Terriglobus roseus: one gene and its partners. The protein of the gene in region 1 binds, or shares a complex with, the protein of each later gene. Links are inferred from orthologs where the notes say so. Each region holds a gene or a part of one and is shown in the gene's direction. Other genes may lie near its edges.

The links.
Region 2: the proteins of nuoH (region 1) and BLT38_RS10365 are in contact, whole or in part, in a crystal structure (PDB 6Y11), measured with the Thermus thermophilus proteins. The link is inferred for Terriglobus roseus from one-to-one orthologs. Residues at the interface, in WP_096411122.1 of Thermus thermophilus: Arg36, Val44, Arg45, Met46, Gly47, Pro48, Asn49, Arg50, Val51, Leu57, Gln58, Ala61, Asp62, Ile64, Lys65, Ile67, Phe68, Lys69, Glu70, Ile72, Val74, Glu223, Ala224, Glu225, His233, Thr234, Glu235, Tyr236, Ser237, Trp241; in WP_096411117.1 of Thermus thermophilus: Arg16, Glu17, Gly18, Leu24, Leu27, Val28, Trp30, Gly31, Arg32, Asn34, Ser35, Trp37, Thr54, Asp55, Ala56, Asp59, Ala61, Arg62, Phe63, Gly64, Glu66, Val67, Phe68, Arg69, Ala70, Ser71, Arg73, Gln74, Ala75, Asp76.
Region 3: the proteins of nuoH (region 1) and nuoI are in contact, whole or in part, in a cryo-EM structure (PDB 6ZJN), measured with the Thermus thermophilus proteins. The link is inferred for Terriglobus roseus from one-to-one orthologs. Residues at the interface, in WP_096411122.1 of Thermus thermophilus: Arg41, Phe42, Val44, Arg45, Met46, Thr296, Tyr354; in WP_096411123.1 of Thermus thermophilus: Thr2, Leu3, Lys4, Leu6, Ser9, Thr13, Tyr16, Leu17, Val22, Thr23.

Annotation. Positions count from the first base shown.
Region 1 is NZ_LT629690.1:1,644,008-1,648,015, reverse strand. Bases 1,203-4,008 are described here. They hold nuoH (NADH-quinone oxidoreductase subunit NuoH), read left to right. Parts: upstream 1,203-1,982; coding sequence 1,983-3,035; downstream 3,036-4,008. Other genes in these bases: nuoL (NADH-quinone oxidoreductase subunit L), read left to right, coding at 3,971-4,008; nuoK (NADH-quinone oxidoreductase subunit NuoK), read left to right, coding at 3,647-3,949; BLT38_RS06985 (NADH-quinone oxidoreductase subunit J), read left to right, coding at 3,136-3,642; BLT38_RS06995 (molybdopterin-dependent oxidoreductase), read left to right, coding at 1,203-1,961. In the rest of the region: more of BLT38_RS06995, read left to right, coding at 1-1,202. UniProt on the Escherichia coli protein: NDH-1 shuttles electrons from NADH, via FMN and iron-sulfur (Fe-S) centers, to quinones in the respiratory chain. The immediate electron acceptor for the enzyme in this species is believed to be ubiquinone.
Region 2 is NZ_LT629690.1:2,460,839-2,464,843, reverse strand. Bases 541-3,343 are described here. They hold BLT38_RS10365 (NADH-quinone oxidoreductase subunit B), read left to right. Parts: upstream 541-1,536; coding sequence 1,537-2,151; downstream 2,152-3,343. Other genes in these bases: BLT38_RS10360 (OmpA family protein), read left to right, coding at 2,388-3,343; BLT38_RS10370 (hypothetical protein), read left to right, coding at 769-1,431. Also shown: BLT38_RS10375 (ammonium transporter), read right to left, coding at 1-498; more of BLT38_RS10360, read left to right, coding at 3,344-4,005. UniProt on the Escherichia coli protein: NDH-1 shuttles electrons from NADH, via FMN and iron-sulfur (Fe-S) centers, to quinones in the respiratory chain. The immediate electron acceptor for the enzyme in this species is ubiquinone.
Region 3 is NZ_LT629690.1:2,535,737-2,539,927, reverse strand. Bases 541-3,529 are described here. They hold nuoI (NADH-quinone oxidoreductase subunit NuoI), read left to right. Parts: upstream 541-1,756; coding sequence 1,757-2,302; downstream 2,303-3,529. Other genes in these bases: BLT38_RS10685 (M3 family metallopeptidase), read left to right, coding at 2,821-3,529; BLT38_RS10690 (ester cyclase), read right to left, coding at 2,303-2,737; BLT38_RS10700 (hypothetical protein), read right to left, coding at 1,138-1,758; BLT38_RS10705 (hypothetical protein), read right to left, coding at 620-1,141; BLT38_RS10710 (hypothetical protein), read left to right, coding at 541-617. Outside these bases: more of BLT38_RS10710, read left to right, coding at 1-540; more of BLT38_RS10685, read left to right, coding at 3,530-4,191. UniProt on the Escherichia coli protein: NDH-1 shuttles electrons from NADH, via FMN and iron-sulfur (Fe-S) centers, to quinones in the respiratory chain. The immediate electron acceptor for the enzyme in this species is believed to be ubiquinone.

The DNA of each region.
Region 1 (4,008 bases):
AGTGGTCGCCCACGGTTTACTTTGATCGTCCGCGTTGCATCCTCTGCTACCGCTGCGTCCGTATGTGCGGCGAAGGCATGGACGTCTACGCTCTCGGCATCCAGAACCGCGGCTCCTCCGCCGTCATCGCACCGAACATCCCCTCATCGCAGACTGAAGACGGCCTCGCCAAGCTCGACTGCGAAGAGTGCGGCATGTGCATTGACGTCTGCCCCGTAGGCGCGCTCACCTCAGACACCTATCGCTACAAGACGCGCCCGTGGGAGATGAACCACGTCGCCACCATCTGCACGCACTGCGGCGATGGTTGCAAGACCACCCTCGGCGTGCGCTCCACCACTGACGGCAGCGAAATCATGCGCGGCGACAACCGCGATAAGTCCGGCCTCAACGGCGACTTCCTCTGCAACAAGGGTCGTTACGGCTTCGACTTCGCCAACTCGCCCCAGCGCATCACGGAGCCCATGCTCCGCCAGGCCAACGGCGAATTCAAGACCGTCACCTGGGACGAGGCTCTCGCCTTCACCGGCAAGAAGCTCGCTGAAATCCGCGACTCGGGCAAGCAGACCGCCGTCATCGGCGGCAACCGCCTCACCAATGAAGAGGCGTACCTGCTGCAGAAGTTCGCACGCACGGTCCTCGGCACCAACAACATTGATCATCACCGCACCGCCGACTACGTCACGCTCGCCGCAGCACTCGCAGGCCACCGCGACCGCTTCGCCTCGCAGCATGACAACGAGAACGCTCCTGCAATCCTCCTCGTCGGTGGCGACCCCACCAACGAAGCTCCTCTGACCGCATGGAACCTGCGCACCAACGTTCGCCTGAACCGCGCCAAGCTGTTTATCGTGAACCACCGCGCCATCAAGCTCCGTCGTCAGGCAAAGAACTTCGCGCAGATCGACGAACTCGGTTACGGCGCAGCCGTTGAAGCTCTCGCCAACGGCACCAGCGACGCGGCCCTCAACACCTTGCGCGACGCCGTCAAGGCAGAGCAGTCGCTCGTCATCCTCATCGGTGACGAACTGCGTGGCGAAGCCCTCAAGCGCCTCATCGACTTCGGCCTCTCGCTGCCCAACACCAAGTTCGCACTGCTCGGCGACTACGTGAACGCGCACGGCGCAGCCGATATGGGCCTGCTGCCCGACATGTTGCCCGGTTACCAGCCGCTCAACGGCCAGCACAACTTCGCAGCCGAGTACGGCGAACGCTTCAACGCAACGCCGGGCCTCGACCTCGTCGGCATCTTCGACGCAGCTAATGCTGGCAATCTCGGCGCGCTCTACATCGTCAACGCGAACCCCGTAGGCCGCTACTCCATCGAACCCGAGTATCTGAAGAACACCTTCGTCGTCACGCACGAGATGTTCCTCACCGAAACCGCGAAGCTCGCAGACGTCATCCTGCCCTGCGCCAACCTCTACGAGAAGTCCGGCTCCGTCACCAACAGCTACGGCGACCTACAACTCGTACAGAAGGCCAGCGATCGCGCCGGTGTCCGCACCGACCTGGAACTGATCGTCCGCGTGGCCGACGCCATGGGCGCAAACATCCGCGAACTCGTTCCCTTCGGCAAAAAGTCCACCGGACTCCGCGCCGACCTGGGTCAGACCCGCGGCGCACAGGCTGGCGAAGCTGATCGTCACGCGGTATGGCTCACCAGCAACAACCTTGAGCCCAAGCTCTCGCCCTTCGATCCGTTTGCGGTTCTCGACGAGATCCAGCGCCTAGTTCCAGGCTACGACCTGCTCCGTCTGCAGCTTCTCAGCGGCAACGACCAGCACCTGTCGCCCGCAGCTCCGGCAGATCTCATTCAGATCGCACCAGCACGCCGCGACCTGATCCTGCCCGCTGACGACACCCTCTTCACCTCCGGCACCCTGGGTCGTTACTCGCCCAAGCTGACCGAACTGGCTGACAAGTACGCTGTAGAACCCGCCGGCATCCCGGCTGACTGATAAGGACATAAGACAGCCGCGATGCATCTGACAGACACGCAAATCTTCATCCTGCTCACGATCCTCAAGATCGTAGTGGTCCTGGTCATCACGCTCACCTCGGTGGCGTACACGGTTCTGCTCGAACGCAAGCTGATCGGCCTCATCCAGAACCGCTGGGGACCCAGCCGCGTCGGCCCCTTCGGCCTCTTCCAGCCGCTGGCTGACGGCATCAAGCTCTTCCTCAAGGAAGACCTCATGCCCTTCGCGGTAGAGCGCCCGCTCTTCGTGCTCGCGCCCATCATCGCGCTCGGCTGCGCTCTTGTTTCCATCGCCGTCGTTCCCTTCGGCAACATGTTCGTGTACCACGGCGTTGACCTCTTCCAGATCTCCGACATCAACATCGGCCTTCTGGTCGTTCTCGGCATCACCTCCATCGGTGTCTACGGCATCGCGCTCTCCGGCTGGTCCTCGAACAACAAGTACTCGCTGCTCGGCTCTCTGCGCGCTTCCGCCCAGGTCATCAGCTACGAACTCGCACTCGGCCTCTCGCTCGTCGGTGTAGTTCTGCGCTCCGGTTCGCTCCGCCTGCGTGACATCGTTGACACCCAGGCCACGCACGGTCTACTGAGCTGGAACATCTGGCCTCAGTTCCTCGGCTTCTTCATCTACCTGATGGCGGCCTACGCGGAAACCAACCGCGCCCCGTTCGATCTTCCCGAAGCCGAATCGGAACTCGTTGCCGGATACCACACCGAGTACTCATCCATGAAGTTCGCCATGTTCTTCATGGCGGAATACGCGAACATGATCACGGTCTCCTGCGTGGCTACGCTGCTCTTCTTCGGCGGCGCGTCCTCCCCGCTCGGCAACCTGCTGCCGGAAACCTTCGGTGGCCCGATCCTGATGCACCTCTTCCCCGTGCTCTGGTTCGTCTTCAAGGTCTTCTGCTTCCTGTTCCTCTACATCTGGGTGCGCTCCACACTGCCGCGCTTCCGTTACGACCAGCTCATGAGCTTCGGCTGGAAGTGGCTGCTGCCACTCTCCATGCTCAACATCGTAGGTACAGCGTTGGTGCTGGCCTTCAAGGGGTAAACCCACTGCAGGGCCTCGGTTACAATCAACACGGAACCGAAACCCCAGCAAACTGCCTTTTAACCGCTTCTTGCAACAGATCGAAGGACTTGCCGGAACGATGCAACTCGCGCTTTTCATCATCTTTGCGGTGCTCTGTGTGGCCGGTGCGCTGAACTTTTTGTTTCAGCGTCACCCCATCAACTCCGCACTCTCGCTCATCGTCGTCATGATGTCGCTCGCCGTCATCTATTGGACGCTGGGAGCGGAGTTCCTTGCGGCCGCCCAGGTCATCGTCTATTCCGGCGCCATCATGGTGCTGTTCACCTTCGTCATCATGCTGCTCAACGCAGGTGAAGAAGACCGAACCCGTGGCTCAAAGGCCGCTTACTTCGCGGGTATCCCGGGAGCCATCGGCGTTGTCGCTCTCCTCGGCTATACGTTCTTCCATGAGAAGGACACCCTGGGTTCCGTCAATCTCGGTGGCCATCTGAACAGCGGCGTCAACAACATGGTTGAGATCAGCAAGACGCTGTTCACTGACCTGCTGCTGCCCTTCGAAGTCACATCGATCCTTATCCTCGTCGCCATCCTTGGCGCTGTGGTTCTCGCACGGAAGGAGCACTAAACACATGGTGCCCATCTACGCCTATCTGGTTCTTGCCGCGGTGCTCTTCACCATCGGCATTGCTTCGTTCCTCATCAAGCGCAACATCATCACCGTCTTCATGTCGATTGAGCTCATGCTCAACGCCGTGAACCTGACGTTCGTTGCGTTCTCGCACGTGCATCACGCCGTGCACGGTCAGATCTTCGTCTTCTTCGTCATGGTGGTTGCCGCCGCCGAAGCCGCCGTCGGTCTCGCCATCATCATCGCTATCTTCCGTACGCGCCAGACGCTGGACGTGGACCGCATCAACCTGCTCAAGAACTAAGCGGAGACGAGATACATACCGATGCCCGCACATCTGCTCTGGCTATTCCCGCTGCTTCC
Region 2 (4,005 bases), 820 kb from region 1 along the record:
CAGAACGAGGAAGGCGAGGATGCCAGAGAACTTGACGCGCTCTGCAATTGATCCGGTGATGAGTGCCGGGGTGATGATGGCGAACATGAGCTGGTAGACCATAAAGGTCTGCAGCGGAACCGTCGTGACATACGTACCGTCCGGGATCAGCCCAACGCCATGCAGGAAGACGTTATGAAAGGAGCCGATGAAGCTGCCAAGGACGCCTGTGTTCTCACCAAAGGCTAACGAATAGCCGCAGACAGCCCAGAGGACCGTGATGACGCCCATCATGGCAAACGTCTGCATCATGGTGCCGAGAATGTTCTTGCGACGCACCAGGCCACCGTAGAAGAGGGCCAGGCCAGGGGCGCTCATCATCAACACGAGTGCGGCGCTGACAAGCATCCACGCGTTGTCGCCGGCAGATTGGGCTGCTGCGACCGAAGTGGCAAGGTCAGCATTCTGCTTCTCCAGTGCGGCGATGCGGGCATCGGCAGCAGGAGCCGCGGCGGACATGCCGTGTTCTGGGGCCGGTACGGTCTGTGCCATTGCAGGCAGGGTGAAGGCGGTGGCGGCGAACAGAACCACAGAGAGGAGTCGACAGAGGGCTCGGCCTGGTACACGCATGAGGCAAGATTTCCTGACGGATGAGGTAAGGAGGTCAGCCACATCACAGGACAGTGCGATGCGGTTGTTCATCGCGGCCTATCAAGCCATGATGAATCGGTGCGTTGCGATGGTTCGTTTCGTTTACTGTACAGGACAGTTACGGAGAGGTGACAGATTTTGTATTTGCGACGTGGTCAAGGCGCAGTTTTGCGTGTCGCCATCGTGTTGGGAGTGGGAATGCAGGCGGTGGCGCAGAAGGGGTGCCTTGCTCTGACGTTCGAAGGTGAAGTGCAGGCAGGGAACAGTTTTCGCCATGCTTTGGGGCCGCAGCAGACCTTTTTGCTGGAGAACATCGCATCGGGATGGATTGTGCGTGTGTTGCCTGGATCCGGAGCGCGTGGGCCGCATGATTTTGCAGAGCTGGCTACGCCACCGTATCGTTCACCGAACCCATTGTTGATATCAACCGATTTTAGTTTTCGTGCGCAGGACGCAGTGGCCTGGAACCCACGGGAGTTCCACTTCTTCACGTCAGCCCAGCAGATGTCGATTGCCACGAAGGCATACGATGCCACGTTGAAAGAGCCGAACCGCCCTGCCGCAGGAGCGGCGCTGTTTCCTCTGTTGGCCGAGGCATGCACTGCCACGCTGCAGATACTTGACGCGAGAATTGCAGGCGGATCGGCAGATCAAGGCCTAATGGCGGCGACGGTTGCCCAGCACTTTTCGCAGACTGCCCATACCGTTGACACCAGCGCGCCTCCGTCGAAGCTGGGACGGATTCTATGGATGCGGTTCCGTGTTCGGGTGGGTGATGATCAGAGAAGGCCAACGCATTGATGCGCAGATATCACGTCAAGTCAACTAGTAAAACTGTCGTTATTTATGACACCTTTACTCAAGCTGGCGTATCCGCATGCGGCTTCGTGGCATAAAATGAAGCACATGAAGACATCCCCAGAAGAGACTTCCAGTAGCGGACGCCCGGCAGCACCGCAAGGATCCGATCGTTATTTTTTCGGCTCACTGGATTCGATGGGCAAGAACCAGGAAAAACTGCGCGAGGTGAACTGGGGCCCAGAACAGCCGGAAGGCGTTGTTCTGGCCAGCATGGACGCTGCAGTGAACTGGGTTCGTAAGAATTCGGTCTGGCCCATGACCTTCGGCCTTGCCTGCTGCGCCATCGAGATGATGAGCATGGGCGGCTCTCGTTACGACATCGCCCGTTTCGGTGCGGAGGTGTTTCGTCCGTCACCACGTCAGAGCGATCTGATGGTGGTCGCTGGCCGCGTGTCGCAGAAGATGGCTCCGGTGATTCGGAGACTGTATGAACAGATGCCCGAACCCAAGTGGGTTATCAGCATGGGCGCCTGCGCCACCAGCGGTGGAGTGTTTAACAACTATGCACTACTTCAAGGCGTAAACCAGATCGTTCCGGTCGACATTTACGTGCCCGGATGCCCGCCGCGTCCTGAACAGCTTCTGTATGCCATTACTTTGCTCCAGGAAAAAATTCAACGGGAGCGAGGCAGCATTAAGGACAGTTTGAACATCGCATAGGAAATACAAGGATTGCGCCATTTGCCGGAAAGTTTACTGATTGGATTCGGCAAAGGACGCTTTGAACGCAGTACTGATGTAAACCAGCATCAGTTGAACAAGTGAATCGGTTATTGTGCAGATATTTCTTTTCGTGAGAGAGATGCTGCTATACACTTCAATCGCATTCTTTAGCAAGTGAGCCTTGGTTATGAGCTCACAAAGTGGCATTAGATATTCCGCGGAGGATAAGTCGCATGTTTTCTCAGCCGTTTCGCAAACTGGGCAGGTCACTTTTGGCCGCCAGCGCAGTCAGCCTGGGCGCTGCAAGCCTGGGTGCGCAAACAACCCCGGCCGCGCCGGCACCGCAGGGCCCGAACCCATCACGCGTTGATGTTTTCCTGGGTTATTCGTACTGGAGTGGTCATGGATCGCTGAAGCCTCAGGGGCTCACCTATTCGTCGATCGACAAGGGTGCGATTGTTAGCGGCGCCTACTACTTCAACAAGTATGCCGGTGTTGAGGTTTCTACAGCATTTCATCCGAGCGGCAAGAACGATGCTCTGATGCCTCTGGTGACTGCCGGTCCGATCTTCCGTCTGCCGACCGAGTCGGTGACATTCTTCGGTCACGCGATGGCTGGAGCTGCCCGTCTGGGTGGCCCAAATTCCGATCTCGCTGCCGGTACCCCGTTCTACTCTCACGGATATCAGTGGGGTCCTGCCCTCGTTGCTGGTGGTGGTATGGACTACAACCTCCCCTGGCATGATGGTATGTTCGGCATCCGCCTGTTCCAGGCTGATTACACCTACATTCACGAGGATTACGGCCCAGCGAACGGTAACTTTGGTGGCCGTGCGAACGTCAGTTCCGCACAGCTTTCCTCGGGTATCCTGCTGCACTTCGGCCACATCGTACCGCCGCCGCCTGTAACGTACTCCTGCGTTGCCAGCCCCTCGAGCGTGTACGCAGGTGACCCGATCACTGTGACCGGAACTGCCGCAAACGTAAACCCGAAGAAGACCGCGACCTATGCGTGGACCTCCGACGGTGGCAAGATCTCAGGCACCAGCAACACGGCTACCGTCGACACGACCGGCATGAACCCTGGCAGCTACAACGCTAAGGGCACCGTGACCGAGAGCATGAAGGCTGGTCGCTTTGCAGAGTGCGCGGCTCCTTTCACCATCAATCCGATTCCTGCACTGGCACTGAGCTGCTCGGCTTCGCCGTCGTCGGTTCAGCCTGGTGGATCGTCCACGATCACCTCGGTGGTTTCGGACTCCTATGGCAAGCCGGTGAACTACACCTACAGCTACAGCTCGACCACGGGTTCGGTTTCGGGTAGCGGCACCACTGCCACCCTGTCGACCACCGGCGCAGCTCCGGGCACGATCACTGTTACCTGCAACGTCTCCGATGACAAGGGCCGCAACGCCTCTGCCACGACGACGGTCAGTGTGATCGCACCGCCGCCGCCGCCGCCCGCTCCGCAGGCAAGCGCACTTTGCTCGATCACGTTCGATAAGGACACCCGTCGTCCAGCTCGCGTGGACAACGAAGCGAAGGCCTGCCTGGACGATATCGCTCTGAACCTGCAGCGTGATTCGTCGGCGAAGCTGGCTCTGACTGGCAACGCAGCACCCAGCAAGAAGGTGAAGAATGCCGACAAGCTGGCTGCAGAGCGCGCTGTGAACACGAAGGCTTACCTGGTTGGCGAGAAGGGTGTGGATGCATCCCGTATCTCGGTCTACACGGGTACAGCTGGTGCGAACACGGTAACCTCCGAGCTGATCCCGGCTGGCGCTTCCACGCCGTCCGATCTGGGTACCTCGGTTGACGAGAGCACGGTAAAGGTTCAGCCCCGCACCGCTC
Region 3 (4,191 bases), 890 kb from region 1 along the record:
GCGAAAAGATTGAAGTGGCATTGACTGACGGTTCGTTGAAAGCCACCCTGTCCCTCGCCGACGGCTCTGTCGTCCTGCAGGACAGCCACACGGCCCTCGCCTTCCTGACGCCCGCCAAGACCTTCGGCCCGTCCGCCTTCGGTCCCATCCAGGTGCGCGCTGTCGGTAACGACGGAACCACAGGCGACTGGATTCCCCTCGGAACGCTCGTGCGCACTCCCGTGATCACAGGCGTGACCTGCACACGTGCCACACCGAAAGAAGATCCTAACGACCCCGGATGCCAGATCAACGGCAAAGACCTGTATCTGCTGGGTTCTGTCGCCACCGACAACAGTTTCCAGAACGAAACGGAAGTTCCCCTGGGCTTCGCTGGCGACTCCATCTCCGTACCTCGCCCCGCGGACAACCACACGCTGTACCTCAAGCTCCGCGATGATCCAGATGTCGTCAGCACAGTGACCGCGATCGTGCCACCGTCGCCGCGAAGGAGCGCCACTCCCGCAAGCGCAACTACCGCACCTGCGACAACGCCGCCTGCCAACGGCCCTCAACCCGATGCGGCAATACCGCAGGCTGCGGCCACGCCTGGGCCAGCCGGGGCCGCGCAGCAGTAACGCTACTGAGCCGCCTTCACCGTCAGCGATTGCAAATTACGAGCCCAGCGCGCAGGCCGCTTGTCTTCCGACAGAACCAGCTTGAACGCACCATCCTGCGTCAGCGCCGCACCATCCAGCGCATCCGCAACAATGCTCTGACCATTGCGGCAATCCGGATTGGTGTCACAAAGCGTGATGGCCACCTGAAAGCCATCCGTAGCACCGGCAATGATCAGCGTCATATTGCCCGACACCTTCGGCCCCTCACCCTTCGCAGGCGCAACCATCGCCAGCAAATCCTTCACCGCAACGCCAGAGTAGCTCTCGTCCTTGTTCGTATGAACGTTGTGGACGTTCACCGTGACATGCGGCAACGCCTTGAAATCCGCAGGTGAAAGCGTCTTCGACGTACCCGAAAGCCCCGTCACCGTCAGCGAAGTAGAAGGCTGTGCCGCAGGCTTGTTCATCGCCATACCGCTTTGCGACACTGGGGGCAGGAAAGCACTCAGCAACGCGCAGGAAAGCACCGCAGACTTCATCATTTCGACACCCCAAACAGAACACCATTCTGGTTATTCCGAATGCATCGTGTGTAGTTGTAAAGAAACGTATCGCGCTGGCGAGAGTAGTCTTCAATCGTCTTGATGTGGCTCTGCTTCGGGTTCAGCAGGTAAATCGTCGACACCACATGAGTCGTGTCATCCATCAGCATGTAGATGCCCAGCGTGTTGCCCGAAATCGCTTTGCGATCCAACCCCGTAACGTTGAAGGCGCTGATGCGGGCAGGGCGTGTGGTGTTCTTCGCAACGCCCTTGTCTGAAGCCACAATGTCGTCAAAATCTTCCAGCAGATAGCGCTTGTTGAGGGCATAGTTGTCCGGCGGCAGCTGCTCCACTTTCACGCTGACATACGGGTCGGCTCCGGGGTAGGAAAACGTGATGCGGCGACCGGCCAGCAGCGGAACGCTCTTTTCACCCTGCTTCGTCTTTGCCGGGCGATCCCGCACGTCCGGCGGCATGGGCTGGACGTCCGTAACGGAAAGGCCATCAGGGAACGAGCAGGATTCGTAGGGGCGCAGTGCCGGATTTTCTTTCTGTGCGGCGGCGACTACGGGCGAAAACGCGATCAGGACGGCAAGAACGGTACGCAAAGATGCCATAGAGAGAACACTAACGGAGCAGGCATCGTATACTCAAGCCATGTCAGTCGTGAAGAACATTGCCGGCATTGCCAAGGGCATGAGCATCACTTTCAAAGAGATGCTGCAACCGTCTGAGGTTGAGAACTACCCCGACGGTCCGGGACCAATGCGCGGCGCCATCTTCCAGGAGCGTTTCCGCGGCAAGCACCAGCTTCAGCGCGACGAAAACGGTCTGGAAAAGTGCGTAGCCTGCTTCCTGTGCGCCGCGGCCTGCCCATCGAACTGCATTTACATCGAGGCAGCAGAGAACACTGAGGAACAGCGCATCTCCTCAGCCGAGCGCTACGCGAAGGTTTACAACATCGACTACAACCGCTGCATCTTCTGCGGTTACTGCGTTGAAGCGTGCCCCACCGACGCCATTACGCATGGCCATGGATTTGAGCTGGCAAGCCTCAACGCGACCAACCTTGTCATGCGTAAGGAAGATCTGCTAATGCCGACCCCAGCAGGCGCATTGAAGCCCGGCAGCAGCGAAGATCAAGTCGAGTTGCTGTCATAATCAGTGTGTCTGAGCGATAGCTGTCGAAAGAGCTTTCAGAGTTGAGATAGGGTGGGTCAGGTCAAAACCGTTCCACCCTTTCATTATTTTTCCGTCCTGAATCTCTACCCAGCTGATTCCGTTGAAGGCAATCGTTCTTCCCGTGGGTGAGAAGCCCAGCCCTTCGCCAGTATGCGTCATACTCACATGCCATCGACTGGCCACCCTGTTGCCTTCCACAATCACGTCATCCACCACCACGTGAATGTTGCTGAAATTCGCGTGGAAGTGTTCGACAGTCTTCTTGAAATCATCAAATCCCACAGTTTTACCAACGTCAGGAAAGTCATAGCAGACCACGTCGCGAGAAAGCATCTCATCCAGCGACGCTTCTTTGTAGTCATTCCAAACGTCATCAAACCAGCGGTGCGTGAACGTGCGAAGATCCTGTGCCATGGGCGTCCTCCGTTGTGCGCAAGGTAGCACTTTCATAACGAATTCAACCATCAAAAATTGTTAGATTTCTGTTGAGGCATTCCATGACTGATAAGCAAGGTTCGGAGGCAATTTCGGCTTCCACTGATGTTTTTGACAGTAACAACCCATTCTTTGCCGCAAGCACGCTGCCGTTTTATGCTCCGCCCTTTGACCTGATCCGCGACGAACATTACATGCCCGCATTTGAAACGGGAATGGCGCAGGCGCGGTCTGAGGTTGACGCAATCATCGCGAACGCAGAAGCTCCGTCGTTTCAGAACACGATTGTCGAGCTTGAGAAAACCGGCGAGTTGCTGAACCGCGTAGCGCATGCGTTTTACGCCGTGTCCGGTGCAGATACCAATGCAACCCTGCAACAGTTGCAGCAGGAAGTAGCGCCCAGGCTCGCAGCGCATAGCGACAGCATCAATCTCGATGAGCGTCTGTTTTCACGCGTGAAGGCTGTGTATGACCAGCGCGAATCCCTCTCGCTCGATGCAGAATCGCTTCGTTTGCTTGAGCTTACTTACGACGGCTTTGTGAAGTCCGGTGCATTGCTAAGCGATCCCGACAAGAACACACTGAAGGCGCTCAATCAGGAACAGTCCACCCTTCAGGCAAAGTTCATTAACTGCGTGTTGGCCGCAATGAAGGAAGGCGGCCTGCAGGTTGCCACACGCGAAGAACTGGATGGTCTGAGCGACGCAGAAATCGCAGAAGCAGCAGAAGCCGCAAAGAGCCGCGAGTTGGAGGGCTTTTATCTCACGCTGCAGAACACCACGCAGCAGCCCGCTTTGACATCGCTGAAGAACCGCGAAACACGCCAGGCACTGTGGCAGGCCTCACTGTTGCGTGCAGAAAAGGGCAATACAAGCGATACACGCGAAATGGTCGCTCGGCTGGCACAACTCCGCGCCCAGCGCGCACGCATGCTTAGTTATGAAAACTATGCAGCGTGGAAGCTGAGCGATCAGATGGCGCGCACACCGCACGCTGCCATTGCCTTCCTCGATAACCTCGTTCCTGCTGCGCTCGTTGGCGCAAAGGCAGAAGCGGCGGCAATGCAGGAACTGATCGGGAGCGAGTTTGCGTTGGAGCCGTGGGACTGGGCCTTCTACGCAGAGCTGGTGCGCAAGGCGAAGTACGACATCAATGAAGATGAGGTAAAGCAGTACTTCGATCTGAACCGCGTCTTTGAAGACGGCGTGCTGTTTGCCGCAACGGAACTCTACGGCATCACCTTTGCCAAGCGCACAGACCTGCCCGTCTATCATCCTGACGTCGTCACCTACGAAGTCTTCAATCAAGACGGCTCGCACCTCTCGCTTCTGTATTGCGACTTCTACCGTCGCGACTCCAAGCGCGGTGGCGCATGGATGAGTTCACTCCTCACGCAATCCAAGCTGTTGGGTTACGCGCCCATCATCACCAAC